Regions from separate parts of the Fodinicurvata sp. EGI_FJ10296 genome, predicted to be linked through region 2. Evidence: predicted binding sites of a transcription regulator. Region 2 holds the regulator's gene; the other holds the start of a gene.

Region 1 (6,679 bases), on a different contig from region 2:
ATTGACAGGTCCGAGCGGCCCATTATCGTCGCCTGCGAAGCACGCCGCTGTCTTGCGGATATCACCGGAACGGAATGACCATGACCGATCGGCTCGCCATCGCGCTGGCACAAATCAATCCCACTGTCGGCGACATCGACGGCAATATCGAGCGCATATTGAATGCCCGCGCCGAAGCCGCGCGGCAAGGGGCCGATGTGGTCGTGACACCGGAACTCTCGGTCAGCGGGTATCCGCCGGAAGATCTGGTGATGAAACCGTTCTTTCTGGATGCCATCCGTTCGGCCGTCGATAAACTGGCGGCGGCGACGGCCGATGGCGGTCCCGCGCTGATCGTCGGAGCGCCGTGGCGTCCGGATCAACATCTCGTCTTGCCGGACGAAGGCGATCAGCGACGGATCGCCTGCAACGCAGCGATCGTCCTCGATGGCGGTGCGATCACCGCCGTTCGGGCAAAGGTGGAGTTGCCGAACTATGGCGTTTTTGACGAGCAGCGCGTTTTTCTCAGGGGTGGCATGCCCGGTCCGGTCGAAATCAGGGGTGTTCGGGTCGGCTTGCCGGTTTGCGAGGATATCTGGATCCCCGATGTCGTTGAATGCCTTGAGGAGTCCGGGGCCGAACTGCTGATCAGTATCAACGGCAGTCCGTTCGAACGCGGGAAGATGGATACGCGGGTGTCGTTGGTCGTCACGCGCGTCCGCGAAACCGGGCTGCCGTTGATCTATCTGAACCAGGTCGGCGGCCAGGACGAACTGGTCTTCGACGGCGCGTCATTCGTGATCGACGGCGACTTTACACTGAAATCGCAGCTGCCGGCGTTCGAGGCCGCCGTATCGGTGACCCAGTGGGCGCGGGGCAAGGGGGGACGGTGGTCCTGCCACAGTGGCCAGACGGTGCCACCGCCAGAGCCGCTGGAGGCCATCTATCAGGCCGTCGTGCTCGGCCTCAGGGACTATGTCGGCAAGAACGGGTTCCCAGGCGTCGTTATCGGATTGTCGGGCGGGATAGACAGCGCCTTTTCCGCAACGATCGCAACGGACGCTCTGGGTCCGGATCGGGTCCGGTGCGTATTGATGCCGTCGCGCTATACGGTATCCGCCAGTAACGAGGATGCGGCAGAGTCTGCCCGACGTCTTGGTGTGGCGACAGACACGATACCCATAGAGCCGGCCGTTGAAGCCTTCACCGAAATGCTGGCGCCGATATTCGGCGATCGCCCGGCCGATCTGACCGAAGAAAACATTCAAAGTCGCATTCGTGGCCTGATCCTGATGGGCGTTTCCAACAAGCTCGGCCCCATGGTGCTGTCGACCGGCAACAAGTCGGAAATGTCGGTCGGCTATGCGACCTTGTACGGCGACATGAATGGCGGCTTCAACGCGTTGAAGGATCTCTACAAGACGACGGTGTTCGATCTGGCGCGGTGGCGCAATGCCCATCATCGGCCGGGATGGCTGGGGCCTTCGGGCGAAGTGACGCCCAAACGCGTCATCGACAAGCCGCCATCGGCGGAACTGAGGCCCGATCAGAAGGACGAGGACAGCCTGCCGCCTTATCCGATCCTCGACGACATCCTGGCCTGTCTGATCGAAAGCGAGATGGGGATCGAGCAGATCATGGCGCGCGGTCACGACCGGGAGACGGTGGTGAGAGTGTGGACCTTGCTCGACCGTGCCGAATACAAGCGCCGCCAGGCACCGCCCGGCGTCAAGATCACCTCGCGCAGCTTCGGCCGTGACCGGCGTTACCCGATTACCAACAGGCTGCTTTCGCATGTCGTGAAATAGCCGGTCCCGCCGACCGCCGAACGGTGAGTTAATCGCACAAAAGGAAAGGGCGGGGAGATTGCTCTCCCCGCCCCGGCCAACGGTCTTTGTTCTGAGCGCAGGGCGCGATCAGTAGTCCATATCGCCCATGCCGCCCATACCGCCCATGCCACTGGCACCGGCGCCCTTTTTCTCGGGCTTTTCGGAGATCATGGCCTCGGTCGTGACCAGCAGGCCGGCAACCGATGCCGCATCCTGAAGCGCCGTGCGGACGACCTTGGTCGGGTCGATGACGCCGGCCTTGATCAGGTCCTCGTAGGTGTCCGTGGCGGCGTTGTAGCCGTAGTTGGGGTCTTTCTGGTCCAGCAGCTTGCCGATGACGATCGAGCCGTCGATACCGGCATTGGTGACGATCTGCCGGATCGGGGTCTGGATCGCGCGGCGGATGATGTCGATTCCCACACGCTGGTCGTCGTTCACCGGCTTGATCGCGTCAAGTGAGCGAACGGCGTAGAGCAGGGCGACGCCACCACCGGCAACGACACCTTCCTGTACGGCCGCGCGGGTCGCATGCATGGCGTCGTCGACGAGGTCCTTGCGTTCCTTGACTTCGATCTCGGTCGCGCCGCCGACACGGATAACCGCAACACCGCCGGCCAGCTTGGCGAGGCGTTCCTGCAGCTTTTCACGGTCGTAATCGGACGTGGTCTCCTCAGCCTGCGACTTGATCTGACCGCAACGCGCTTCGATATCGGCCTTGTTGCCGGCACCGTCGACGATCGTGGTATCGTCCTTGGTGATGGTAACCTTCTTGGCCGAGCCGAGCATTTCGAGCGTGACGTTCTCAAGCTTGATGCCGACATCCTCGGAGATGACCTGACCGCCCGTCAGGATGGCCATGTCTTCAAGCATCGCCTTACGACGATCGCCGAAACCGGGGGCCTTGACGGCTGCGATCTTCAGGCCGCCGCGCAGCTTGTTGACGACCAGCGTCGCCAGGGCTTCGCCTTCGACGTCTTCGGCGACGATCAGCAGCGGGCGGCTGGACTGAACGACCGATTCCAGTACGGGCAGCAGTGCCTGCAGGTTCGACAGCTTCTTTTCATGGAACAGGATGTAGGGGTTCTCAAGCTCCGCCTGCATCTTTTCCGAGTTGGTGACGAAGTACGGGCTGAGATAGCCGCGGTCGAACTGCATGCCTTCGACGACTTCGAGTTCGGTATCGAGCGACTTGGCTTCCTCGACCGTGATCACGCCTTCGTTGCCGACACGCTTCATCGCCTCGGCGATCATCGCGCCGACAGTCTTGTCGCCGTTGGCCGAGATCGTGCCGACCTGGCCGATTTCCTCGTTCGTATCGACGTTGCGCGAGCGGGACTGGATGTCCTCGACCACTGCCTTGACGGCGATGTCGATGCCGCGCTTGAGATCCATGGGGTTCATGCCGGCGGCAACGGCCCGCACGCCTTCGCGAACGATGGCCTGCGCCAGAACAGTGGCGGTCGTGGTGCCGTCACCGGCGGTGTCATTGGTCTTGGACGCGACCTCACGCAGCATCTGCGCGCCCATATTCTCGAACTTGTCGGTCAGTTCGATTTCCTTGGCGACGGTGACGCCGTCCTTGGTGATCCGGGGCGAGCCGAAGCTCTTGTCCAGAACGACGTTGCGGCCCTTGGGGCCGAGGGTCACCTTGACCGTGTCGGCGAGAATATCCACACCGCGGAGCATGCGGTTGCGGGCGTCGACGCCGAATTTAATGTCTTTAGCGGACATGATTGTTCAATCCTTCAGAAAAATACCAGCCGTTCAATAATGTGCCCCGACAAGGGGGTCGCAGACACATGATCATGAGCCGCGTTATGCGGCCTTGGCAGCAGCCGACGGCTCGATGATGCCGAGTACGTCAGACTCTTTCATGATCAGCAGATCTTCGCCGTCCAATTTGATTTCAGTTCCCGACCACTTGCCGAAAAGAATGCGGTCGCCGGATTTGACGTCGAGTGCCTGGATCTTGCCGCTCTCGTCGCGGACGCCGGGTCCGACGGAGACGACTTCGCCTTCCATCGGCTTTTCCTTGGCCGTATCGGGAATGATGATTCCGCCCTTGGTCTTGGCGTCTGCTTCGATGCGGCGGACCAGCACGCGATCATGCAATGGACGAAAACTCATGATGTCTTGCTCCTGTAATGCGGCCCCCTCATCGAGGCGAGCCGGTCGTAGCGTCCTCGGACGCGGAATTAGCCAAAGCTGTTGTGCAGCCTGCTCGTCGGTGCCGAAGCCTTTGAGGCGCCGCAACCGTGGGCCGCGTGTGTTAGCACTCCAGCCCCGCGAGTGCTACTGATGTACGGAGTGGCCGGCGCCAATACAAGCCTCTTGATGATGCCGCTCCAATTTTTTGGCAGCAGCCCAGCGTCATGGCTGCTAATAGATTGAATTAATTGACTTTTCTTCCAGATGTGCCAGCATTATCATGGGGCTTATGGAAAATATGGGGGTCCGCACCTGCTGCGTTCCCCAAATCCCGAACCCCGAATCAAGTACCGGCAAAACAAGAAGAGGTCGAGACATGGAAAAGTCGGGATTGGACCTGGAGCACCAGTTGAAGGGATATCGGCTGACGACTGCGGAAATTCTCTATCGTCTGCCCGACCATCCCGCGTTTCTTCAAACATTCATCTGGCAGGAGCTGGATCTGGCGCCACGATATCCGACCCTGCGACGCTTCCTGGATTTCTGGGATCGGGAAATCGAGGCGAAGATCCACACCGTGACGGTGGCCTCCCAGGGCATTGTCACTGCCGGCGAACTGCGTCGTTGTGACGTCGAACTTCAGATGCAGTAGCGGGTTGGTATTACAGATTTTTGTGCAGTCCCGCCGCCACCCTGATCGTCCCGACACCGATCGGGGACGCCGCGCCGGATGCACCCGGCTTGTGTGTCACGATCGAGAGTTGCTGCGCGAGATCCCGGGTCGGCAACGCGTCACTTCGTGCCGCGCTGCGCCCGGGAATACGGTTGGAGTGGAATCGCGCGCAACCATTCCCTGATCGTCCCCGACACCGATCGGGGACCCCGCGCCGGATGCACCAGGTTCGTGTGTCACGATCGAAAGTTTCTGCGGAGAGTTCACGTGTCAGCGTCAAGGAGGCGATCCGGCGTTGACGACGGGGCCGGAAGGACTTATAAACCACGCATCGCCAACAGCATGAGGCCTATGAGCATCATGGACGACCCGAATAGTCTGTCGCGGATGTTAAGCGAACAGGCCCAGAATACCGCCAAAGCGGGTTCTATCGGGATCATCGGCTGACACCCGTCGGCTCGGTGAGACCGGGCCGATAGGGCAAGAATCGAATTTCAATTCGTTTCGACCCTCCTCTTATCATCCGCGAAAACGACGATCGGCGGCACCGGCAAACGGTCCCGTCCGATAGACGTGTTTAAACGGCATGAACTTGTCACACGCGTTCCATGGGAACGCGATGTGCTGGAGGGTGTGATGACAGCAATCGACACAGACATCACCAAGGGCGGCATCACCAAGGGCGGCATCACCAAGGGGTGTCCGGCCAAAGGGCACACCGTCACAGGGCGCCTTCGGCGCTTCCTGGCCAATGGTGCATCGGATATTCGGCCGGCGGATCTGTTCGCCGACTGGCGGCCCGCCGACATCGCCAATATCCTCGGCGGGTTCGATGCGGCCGATGCGGCCCGCATCCTGACTGCGCTGCCGCCGCGGCAGCGCGCAGCAATCATCGTTTACTTCGACACGGCCACCCGCAGCGCCATATCGGATCATCTGCCGGCCCGTTTGCGAGAGCATCTGGCCACCAGATCCGATCGCCTCGCGCGACGCCAGGAGCGGTCAGCGGCGCGCGAGTCCGGACGCGGCATACGCGGTCAACCGGCACGGCCACGTCGGCGCGACGGCTACGGCGTATCCGGCTGGGCGACCAATGTCGCGTTGGATGCGGCCACTGTTCTGCTGCAGCGGGGGCATCGTCTCGGCGTCATCGGGCCGAGCCGACTGGCGCGGGGATTGATGAAGGTTGCCGGATGGCGCGGTCGCCTCCGCCGCCAGTCGGCAAGCGGAAGCTGGGCCGCCTGACAGAGGCGATGGGTACGTTGAGCGCTGGAAGTTGGGCGTCGGGAACTGTATCGTGGCGCCCGAGCCCATCCTTCCGGCAATCGCGGACCGTATCGACCGACAATGCAGACACATCCGGACTTCCCGAGCCTCGTCGTCCTTGATCACCCGCTGATCCAGCACAAACTTACCCTGTTGCGCCAGATCGATCGCTCGACCAACGGATTCCGGCGGTTGCTTCGCGAGATTTCGCTCCTGATGGGGTACGAGGTCACGCGCGACCTGAAGTTGACGACCAAGCGCATCGAGACGCCGCTGGAACCCATGGATGCCCCGATCCTTGCCGGCAAAAAGGTGGCGATCGTGGCAATTCTGCGCGCCGGTCTCGGCATGACCGAGGGGTTGCAGGAGCTGATTCCCTCCGCCCGTTGCGGTCATATCGGCCTGTATCGCGATCCGAAGACCCACGAGCCGGTGGAATACCTGGTTAAACTGCCGGCACCGGAGGAGCGGATGTTCATTCTCGTCGACCCGATGCTGGCGACGGGAAATTCGGCTGCTCATGCGGTCGATGTTCTGAACGCACACGGTGTCAGCGACGCAAATATCCGTTTCGTGGCCCTGGTCGCCGCACCGGAAGGCGTGCGCCGGCTGGCGGCCGATCATCCGTCGGTGCAGGTGTTCACCGCCGGCCTCGACCGTGAATTGAACGAGCACGCTTATATTTTGCCGGGTCTCGGCGACGCGGGCGACCGGATCTTCGGCACCAAGTAGCCGTCAATTCGTCGTTTCAGTGCCCGCTTCATTGCGGCCTTGCTCGCGCGCC
Region 2 (6,679 bases):
TCGCCGCCTGGGCAACGGCCGAGGTCTTTGTCTGGATGGCTTCGAGGTCTTCGCCGTCCTTGACGTCCTTCAGTTCCTGAAGCGCCGTTTCGACAGCGGACTTGTCGGCCGGATCGACCTTGTCCCCGGCTTCGGCGACCTGCTTTTCGGTCGAATGAATGATGGTCTCGGCCTGATTGCGCGCTTCGACGAGTTCGCGCCGCTTCTTGTCCGATTCCGCGTTGGACTCGGCTTCCTTGACCATGCGCTCGATTTCGTCCTCGTTCAGGCCGCCCGATGCCTGGATGCGGATGGTCTGTTCCTTGCCGGTCGCCTTGTCCTTGGCGGCCACGTTGACCAGACCGTTGGCATCGATGTCGAAAGTGACCTCGATCTGCGGAACGCCGCGCGGTGCACCGGGAATGCCGACCAGATCGAACTGCCCGAGGAGCTTGTTGTCCGCGGCCATTTCGCGTTCACCCTGGAAGACCCGGATGGTCACCGCCTGCTGATTGTCCTCGGCGGTCGAGAACACCTGGGACTTCTTCGTCGGGATCGTCGTATTCCGATCGATCAGCCGGGTGAAGACACCGCCGAGCGTCTCGATACCAAGCGACAGCGGCGTCACATCGAGGAGCAGGACATCCTTGACTTCGCCCTGCAGCACGCCGGCCTGAATGGCGGCACCGATCGCGACCACTTCGTCCGGGTTGACGCCGCGATGAGGCTCCTTGCCGAAGAAATTCTTGACCGCATCGAAGACCTTGGGCATCCGCGTCTGTCCACCGACGAGGATGACTTCGTCGACTTCGCTGGCCTTGAGGCCGGCATCCTTCAGCGCGGCCCGGCAGGGACCGATCGTCCGCTCGACCAGATCTTCAACCAGGCTTTCAAGCTTCGACCGCGACAGTTTGATGTTGAGGTGCTTGGGCCCGCTCTGGTCAGCCGTGATGAATGGCAGGTTGACGTCGGTCTGGCTGCTGGACGACAGCTCGATCTTGGCCTTTTCCGCCGCTTCCTTCAGGCGTTGCAGTGCCAGCTTGTCCTGGCGAAGGTCGATCCCGCTTTCCTTTTTGAACTCGTCGGCCAGATAGTCGACGATCTTGGCGTCGAAATCCTCACCGCCGAGGAAGGTATCGCCGTTGGTCGACTTCACCTCGAAGACGCCGTCGCCGATTTCCAGGATGGAGATATCGAAGGTACCGCCACCAAGGTCATAGACGGCAACCGTGCCGGTGCCCTTCTTTTCGAGCCCGTAGGCCAGCGCCGCGGCAGTCGGCTCGTTGATGATGCGCAGAACCTCAAGACCGGCGATCTTGCCGGCATCCTTGGTCGCCTGACGCTGACTGTCGTTGAAATAGGCCGGAACCGTGATGACCGCCTGGTCGACCGTTTCGCCGAGATAGGCTTCGGCGGTCTCTTTCATCTTCTGAAGGGTAAAGGCGCTGATCTGGCTTGGGGCATATTTCTCGCCGCGCGCGGAAACCCAGGCGTCGCCGTTTTCGCCCTCGACGATCTGGTACGGAACCAGATCCTTGTCCTTTTTCGTCATCGGGTCGCTGAACCGGCGCCCGATCAGTCGTTTGATGGCAAACAGGGTATTTTCAGGGTTGGTCACCGCCTGGCGCTTTGCCGACTGGCCGACCAGACGCTCACCATCCTCGGCGAACGCGACGATCGAGGGGGTCGTGCGCGCACCTTCGGCGTTCTCGATGACCTTTGCCTGCTTGCCGTCCATGACGGCGACGCATGAATTGGTCGTGCCCAAATCAATACCGATAACCTTACCCATAATCTTCCTCTCGTCTTGTGGCGAATTCCCGAAGGCCCCCGGGGCAATGACACCGGTTGAAGGCGCCTCCAGGTTTCCCAACAGGCTGTTGATCTCGAATTTGCTCCGTCGGGCCGGATGGCATGATCGCGTGGGCCATCGGATCGATGACCGTGCGATCGCCTGGCCGCCCCTACGATCACTGTGGATATAAGCGCGGCCATTCGGGCCTGCAACCAGCCATCATCGTTGCAATGTCACGAACGGCAGGAAAAATCCGACGACGAAGCCGCCGATATGGGCTTGCCAGGCGATGGCGGCGCCGTTAGCGGTCAGCCATTGCCCGCCGATTCCGATAACGAGATTGGCGGCAATCAGGATAAGCGCCATATTGATGGCGAAACGCCGGCGGGCCGAACCGGGCACACTGGTAATGACCATGGTCGCCAATACCGCTCCGATGCAGCCCGAAACGACGCCTGAAGCGCCGAACATCACGCTGAATTCGCCCCAACTCGCCAGCAATTGTGCCGCCGCTCCGCCGATCGCACTGGCCGCGACCAGCAAAACGAAACGCGACCGCCCCAGCATGCGCTCGGCCATACTGCCGAAGGCCAGCAGAAATCCGGCATTGGCCAAAATATGCAGCCCGTCTCGATGAATCAGCGCGTGGGTCAGAAGAGACGGCAGCGTCGCCCAGAATTCAGCCGATCCCGGATGCTGGAAAGCGGCGGCGAACCGTATCGGAATGACGCTGCCATTGATGACAATCCATTGGTGCAGCGTCTGGCCGCCGATCTGCAGCAGAAGGAATACCGCCCCGATCGCCGCCAGGTATATAAGCGTGATCGGGGGCACATTGAAGGCCGGGCCGCCGGCCGGCGGCAAAGCACCGCCCCCGTCCCGTTGAGAGGGACGAGTGCGAAAAGGGTTCGGTTCGGCATTCATGCGGACAGTATACCTATGACAACGGACAGGTCACGAATTGAGGCTCCTACCGGAAAGGTGAGCACGAATGATCGTTTCCGCCAGCTATAGAACCGATATTCCGGCCTTTTACGGGCCCTGGTTCCGCCAACGCCTGTCAGAGGGGTATTGCATGGTTCCAAACCCGTATGGCGGGCGGGACTACCGGGTGGATCTGACGCCCGCGGGCGTTGACGGATTCGTCTTCTGGACCCGCAATCCGGCACCGTTCGATGCGGCGCTGGACGATGTTCGACGCATGGAACGGCCGTTCGTCGTGCAGATGACGATCACCGGCTATCCCCGGCCGCTTGATCGATCGGTGATCGCGCCGGATCGCGCCATCGCACTGGTCCGCGATCTTTCCGATCGCTTCGGCCGACGCGCCGTCGTTTGGCGCTATGACCCGGTGCTGATTTCGGATCTGACCCCGCCGACCTTCCACATCGATACCGTGGACCGGCTGGCATCGGCGCTGGCCGGGTCGGTAGACGAGGTCGTGCTGTCGATGGCGACGATATACAAGAAGACGCGGACCAATCTCGACCGTCGGGCTCACCTGGACGGATTTGCATGGCGTGATCCTGATTTGACAGAAAAACAGGATCTGCTGGCCCGACTGGGCGGCATCGCAGCCCTCCACGGCATGACGCCGACGGTGTGCTCGCAGTCCGATCTGGTCACCGGGACCTTAAAGTCGGCCCGCTGCATCGACGCGGTACGGCTCTCCGATCTGGCCGGCCGGCCGCTCAAGGCCCCGGTGGCCGGCAACCGGCCCGGCTGCCTGTGCGCCCGGTCACGCGATATCGGCGTCTACGATACCTGCCCGCATGGATGCGTCTATTGCTATGCTGTTCGCAACCGGGACAAGGCGCAGGCCAATCACGCTGCGCATGCCCCGGGTGCACCGTCGCTTCGTCCCTGATCACATGCTTCTTATGATGCGCGGCACGTCCGCTATCGGTCGTCCCGGCCCTCGATATCGTCGTGGCCGTGGCGAGCGGAATAGAACGCCAGCGCCATAAGCCCGCCGCCCAGCAGCAGGGTGAAGACCGCCCCCAGAGCGAGGGCGATCAGGCCATGGGTCGATATGGCCGTGCCGCCGAGCGACGCCCAGATCTGCCAGGCGCCGGCAGTCCCGGCGCCGAGCAGGACGATCAGTACGATGATGATCGTCCAGGCGCCCCGGCTCAGGTGGCGGATGCTCGGCCAAAAGTCACGCCACATTCATTGATCCTCAGGCTGATGTGTCGACCCGCTGGGGCGGTTCACCGCTGGCAGCCACGGCAACCATCGCCGCCCGCAAAAGCCGCCCGTGGATGACGTAGCCGGGCGCCAATACCTGCACGACGGTGCCGCCGGGTTTGCCTGTCGCAGGAACTTCCATCATCGCCTGGTGGAAATTCGGGTCGAACTTCTCGTCCTGCGGATCGATCCGGGTGATGCCATGACGGTCAAAGGTGTCGATCAGGCCCTTTTCCGTCGCGGCAACGCCATCGACGATCTTTCGCAGATCCTCGCTGGCTTCGATCGTCTCTGCCGGCACCGCATCGAGGGCACGGCGCAGATTGTCGGCCACATCCAGCAGATCGCGCGCCAGCTTGGTCACGGCATATTTGGCCGTGTCTTCCTTTTCGCGTTCCGTCCGACGACGGATATTCTCGGTCTCGGCCATGGCGCGCAGAGCCTGATCGCGCAGCTTTTCGTTCTCGGCCGTCAGGCGGGCGATTTCGGCAGCGGCGTGATCGCTCTCGCCGTTGGCGTCTCCGGCATCGGATGCCGATTCGCTACCGGCCTGAGCACCGCCACCTGTCCGATCTGTCCGGTCTTCCGATTCCGGGTTTGCCGTGCCGGGCGCCGCGTCTTCGGCGGCCGGGTCAGTCCGCTTCGATTGTCCTGTACTCATCCTGTATGCTGCTCTTTTCTGTCCCAGAGTAGTCGGCCGATCAGCTTCGCGGTGTAATCGACCATCGGAATGATGCGCGCATAGTTCAGCCGGGTTGGACCGATCACGCCAATGGCGCCCACGATATGCTCCTGGCTGTTCTTATAAGGGGCGATCACCATGGAACACCCCGTATTGCGGAAGAGATTGTTCTCCGCACCGATGAATATCTGAACCCCATCGGCGGTGCCGGTCGCTTCCAGCAGCCGCGCCATGGCGTCCTTTGTTTCGAGCACCTCGAACAGGGTCTTGACCCGCTCCAGGTCGTCCAGTGCCGTAACGTCGGACAGCAGTCGGGATTGCCCCTTGACGATCAGGGTCCCGCCCGATCCGCCGTCGGTATAGGTGGCCAACCCGGCGTCGACCAGCTTTGCGGTCAGGCTGTCGAGTTGATCGCGCTGGCGCTGTGCTTCGTCGGCCACCTCCTTGCGGATCTCCGAGACCGTACGGCCGATGATCCGGCTGTTCAGATAGTTGGAGGCCTCGACCAGCGCCGATGGCGGCATGCCTGCCGGAATCTCCAATACCCTGTTTTCGACCAGACCGTCCTGATTGACGAGTACGACCAGTGCCCGTCCGGGCGACAGATGGACGAATTCGATATGTTTCAGCGGCCGGTCGCTCTTTGGTGCGACGACCAGACCGGCAGAATTCGTAAGTCCGCTCAGCGCTGTCGTCGCATCGCTGAGAACATCGCTCATCGACCGTTCGGCCGTAGCGCATTGAGCTTCCAGATTGCGCCGTTCCTCCTCGCCGACATCGCCGATCTCGAGCAGGCCATGGACAAACAGACGCAAGCCCAGATCCGTCGGTAACCGTCCTGCCGACGTATGCGGGGAGGCGATCAGTCCGAGATCCTCAAGATCCGCCATCACATTGCGAATCGTCGCGGGCGACAGATTGAGGCCCAGTCGACGCGAGATCGACCGCGAACCAATGGGTTCGCCCGTCTCGACATAGGCGTCGACGATATGTCGGAATATCTCGCGCGATCTCTCGTTGAGGTCGGCGAACATATCCTTGTGTGGCGGTAGCAGATCTTGAACCTGTGTCATGGCATTACGCCCGCTATGTAGGGACACCGCGTCACTGCGTCAACGTCGGTCAGCATCAAGAGAATGCCTGAAAAGCGGTAAGGTCAAGGCGCCTGAACGGTGCATCTGACGGTGCGTCTGGACGGGAGGGCCCTGAAGCGATAGCTTGCGGCCACCCAATCACAAGACGCGCGTGGCCTCCATGTCCATAGTATCCCGCCCTTCGGGGCGTGCTTCCGACCAGCTTCGGCCCATTACGCTGGAAACGAATTTCAGCAAACATGCCGAAGGGTCGTGCCTGGTTCGTTTCGGCGATACCCATGTCCTGTGCACGGCGTCGGTGGAAGCCCGCGTGCCATCCTTCCTCAAGAACACCGGCAAGGGTTGGGTGACGGCGGAATATGGCATGCTGCCCCGGTCGACCGACACGCGCACCGATCGCGAGGCCGCGCGCGGCCGCCAGACGGGGCGGACACAGGAAATCCAACGGCTAATTGGCCGGAGCCTGCGCGCCGTCACCGATCTGAAGGCGCTGGGCGAATATCAGGTCAAGCTTGACTGCGATGTCATCCAGGCCGACGGCGGCACCCGAACGGCGTCAGTGACCGGCGGCTATGTGGCTCTGGCACTGGCATTCCGACACATGGTGCGAATCGGTGCCATCACCCGCGTGCCACTGACGGGCCGGGTCGCTGCGGTATCCTGTGGGCTGTGGCAGGGTTCCGCGCTGCTCGATCTCGACTATGCCGAGGATAGCACCGCCGAGGCCGATGCCAATTTTGTCATGACGGATGCCATGGGGATCGTCGAGGTCCAGGGAACGGCCGAAGCCGATCCGTTCAGCGAATCGGACTTTCTGGCATTGCTGTCACTCGCCAAGAAGGGCATTGCCGAACTGGGCGTCCTTCAGGAGGCGGCGATCGAATCCGCGGCCCCCTGAGGCGGTTCTGAACGCGGCCTTGCCGATCTTCAGCTTTCGTCCCG

The links. The regulator HrcA, encoded in region 2, represses chaperone genes, less so after heat shock. The targets are predictions, from matches to a motif close to GTTAGCACTCNCCNNNGGNGAGTGCTAAC.
Region 1: the regulator HrcA is predicted to act here: its motif matches at 4,077-4,105, upstream of ABZ728_RS05135 (co-chaperone GroES).

The regions. Positions count from the first base shown of each region.
Region 1 is NZ_JBFCVL010000002.1:364,137-370,815, reverse strand. Features, by position in the region: gene ABZ728_RS05145 (NAD+ synthase) at 81-1,787, shown strand; gene groL (chaperonin GroEL) at 1,896-3,539, opposite strand; gene ABZ728_RS05135 (co-chaperone GroES) at 3,624-3,935, opposite strand; gene ABZ728_RS05130 (Usg family protein) at 4,333-4,608, shown strand; gene ABZ728_RS05125 (hypothetical protein) at 5,266-5,874, shown strand; gene upp (uracil phosphoribosyltransferase) at 5,977-6,627, shown strand.
Region 2 is NZ_JBFCVL010000001.1:546,545-553,223, forward strand. Features, by position in the region: gene dnaK (molecular chaperone DnaK) at 1-1,771, opposite strand, end outside; gene ABZ728_RS02485 (rhomboid family intramembrane serine protease) at 1,994-2,638, opposite strand; gene ABZ728_RS02490 (DUF1848 domain-containing protein) at 2,766-3,641, shown strand; gene ABZ728_RS02495 (hypothetical protein) at 3,674-3,943, opposite strand; gene grpE (nucleotide exchange factor GrpE) at 3,954-4,622, opposite strand; gene hrcA (heat-inducible transcriptional repressor HrcA) at 4,619-5,677, opposite strand; gene rph (ribonuclease PH) at 5,898-6,635, shown strand; gene ABZ728_RS02515 (NAD(P)-dependent oxidoreductase) at 6,665-6,679, opposite strand, start outside.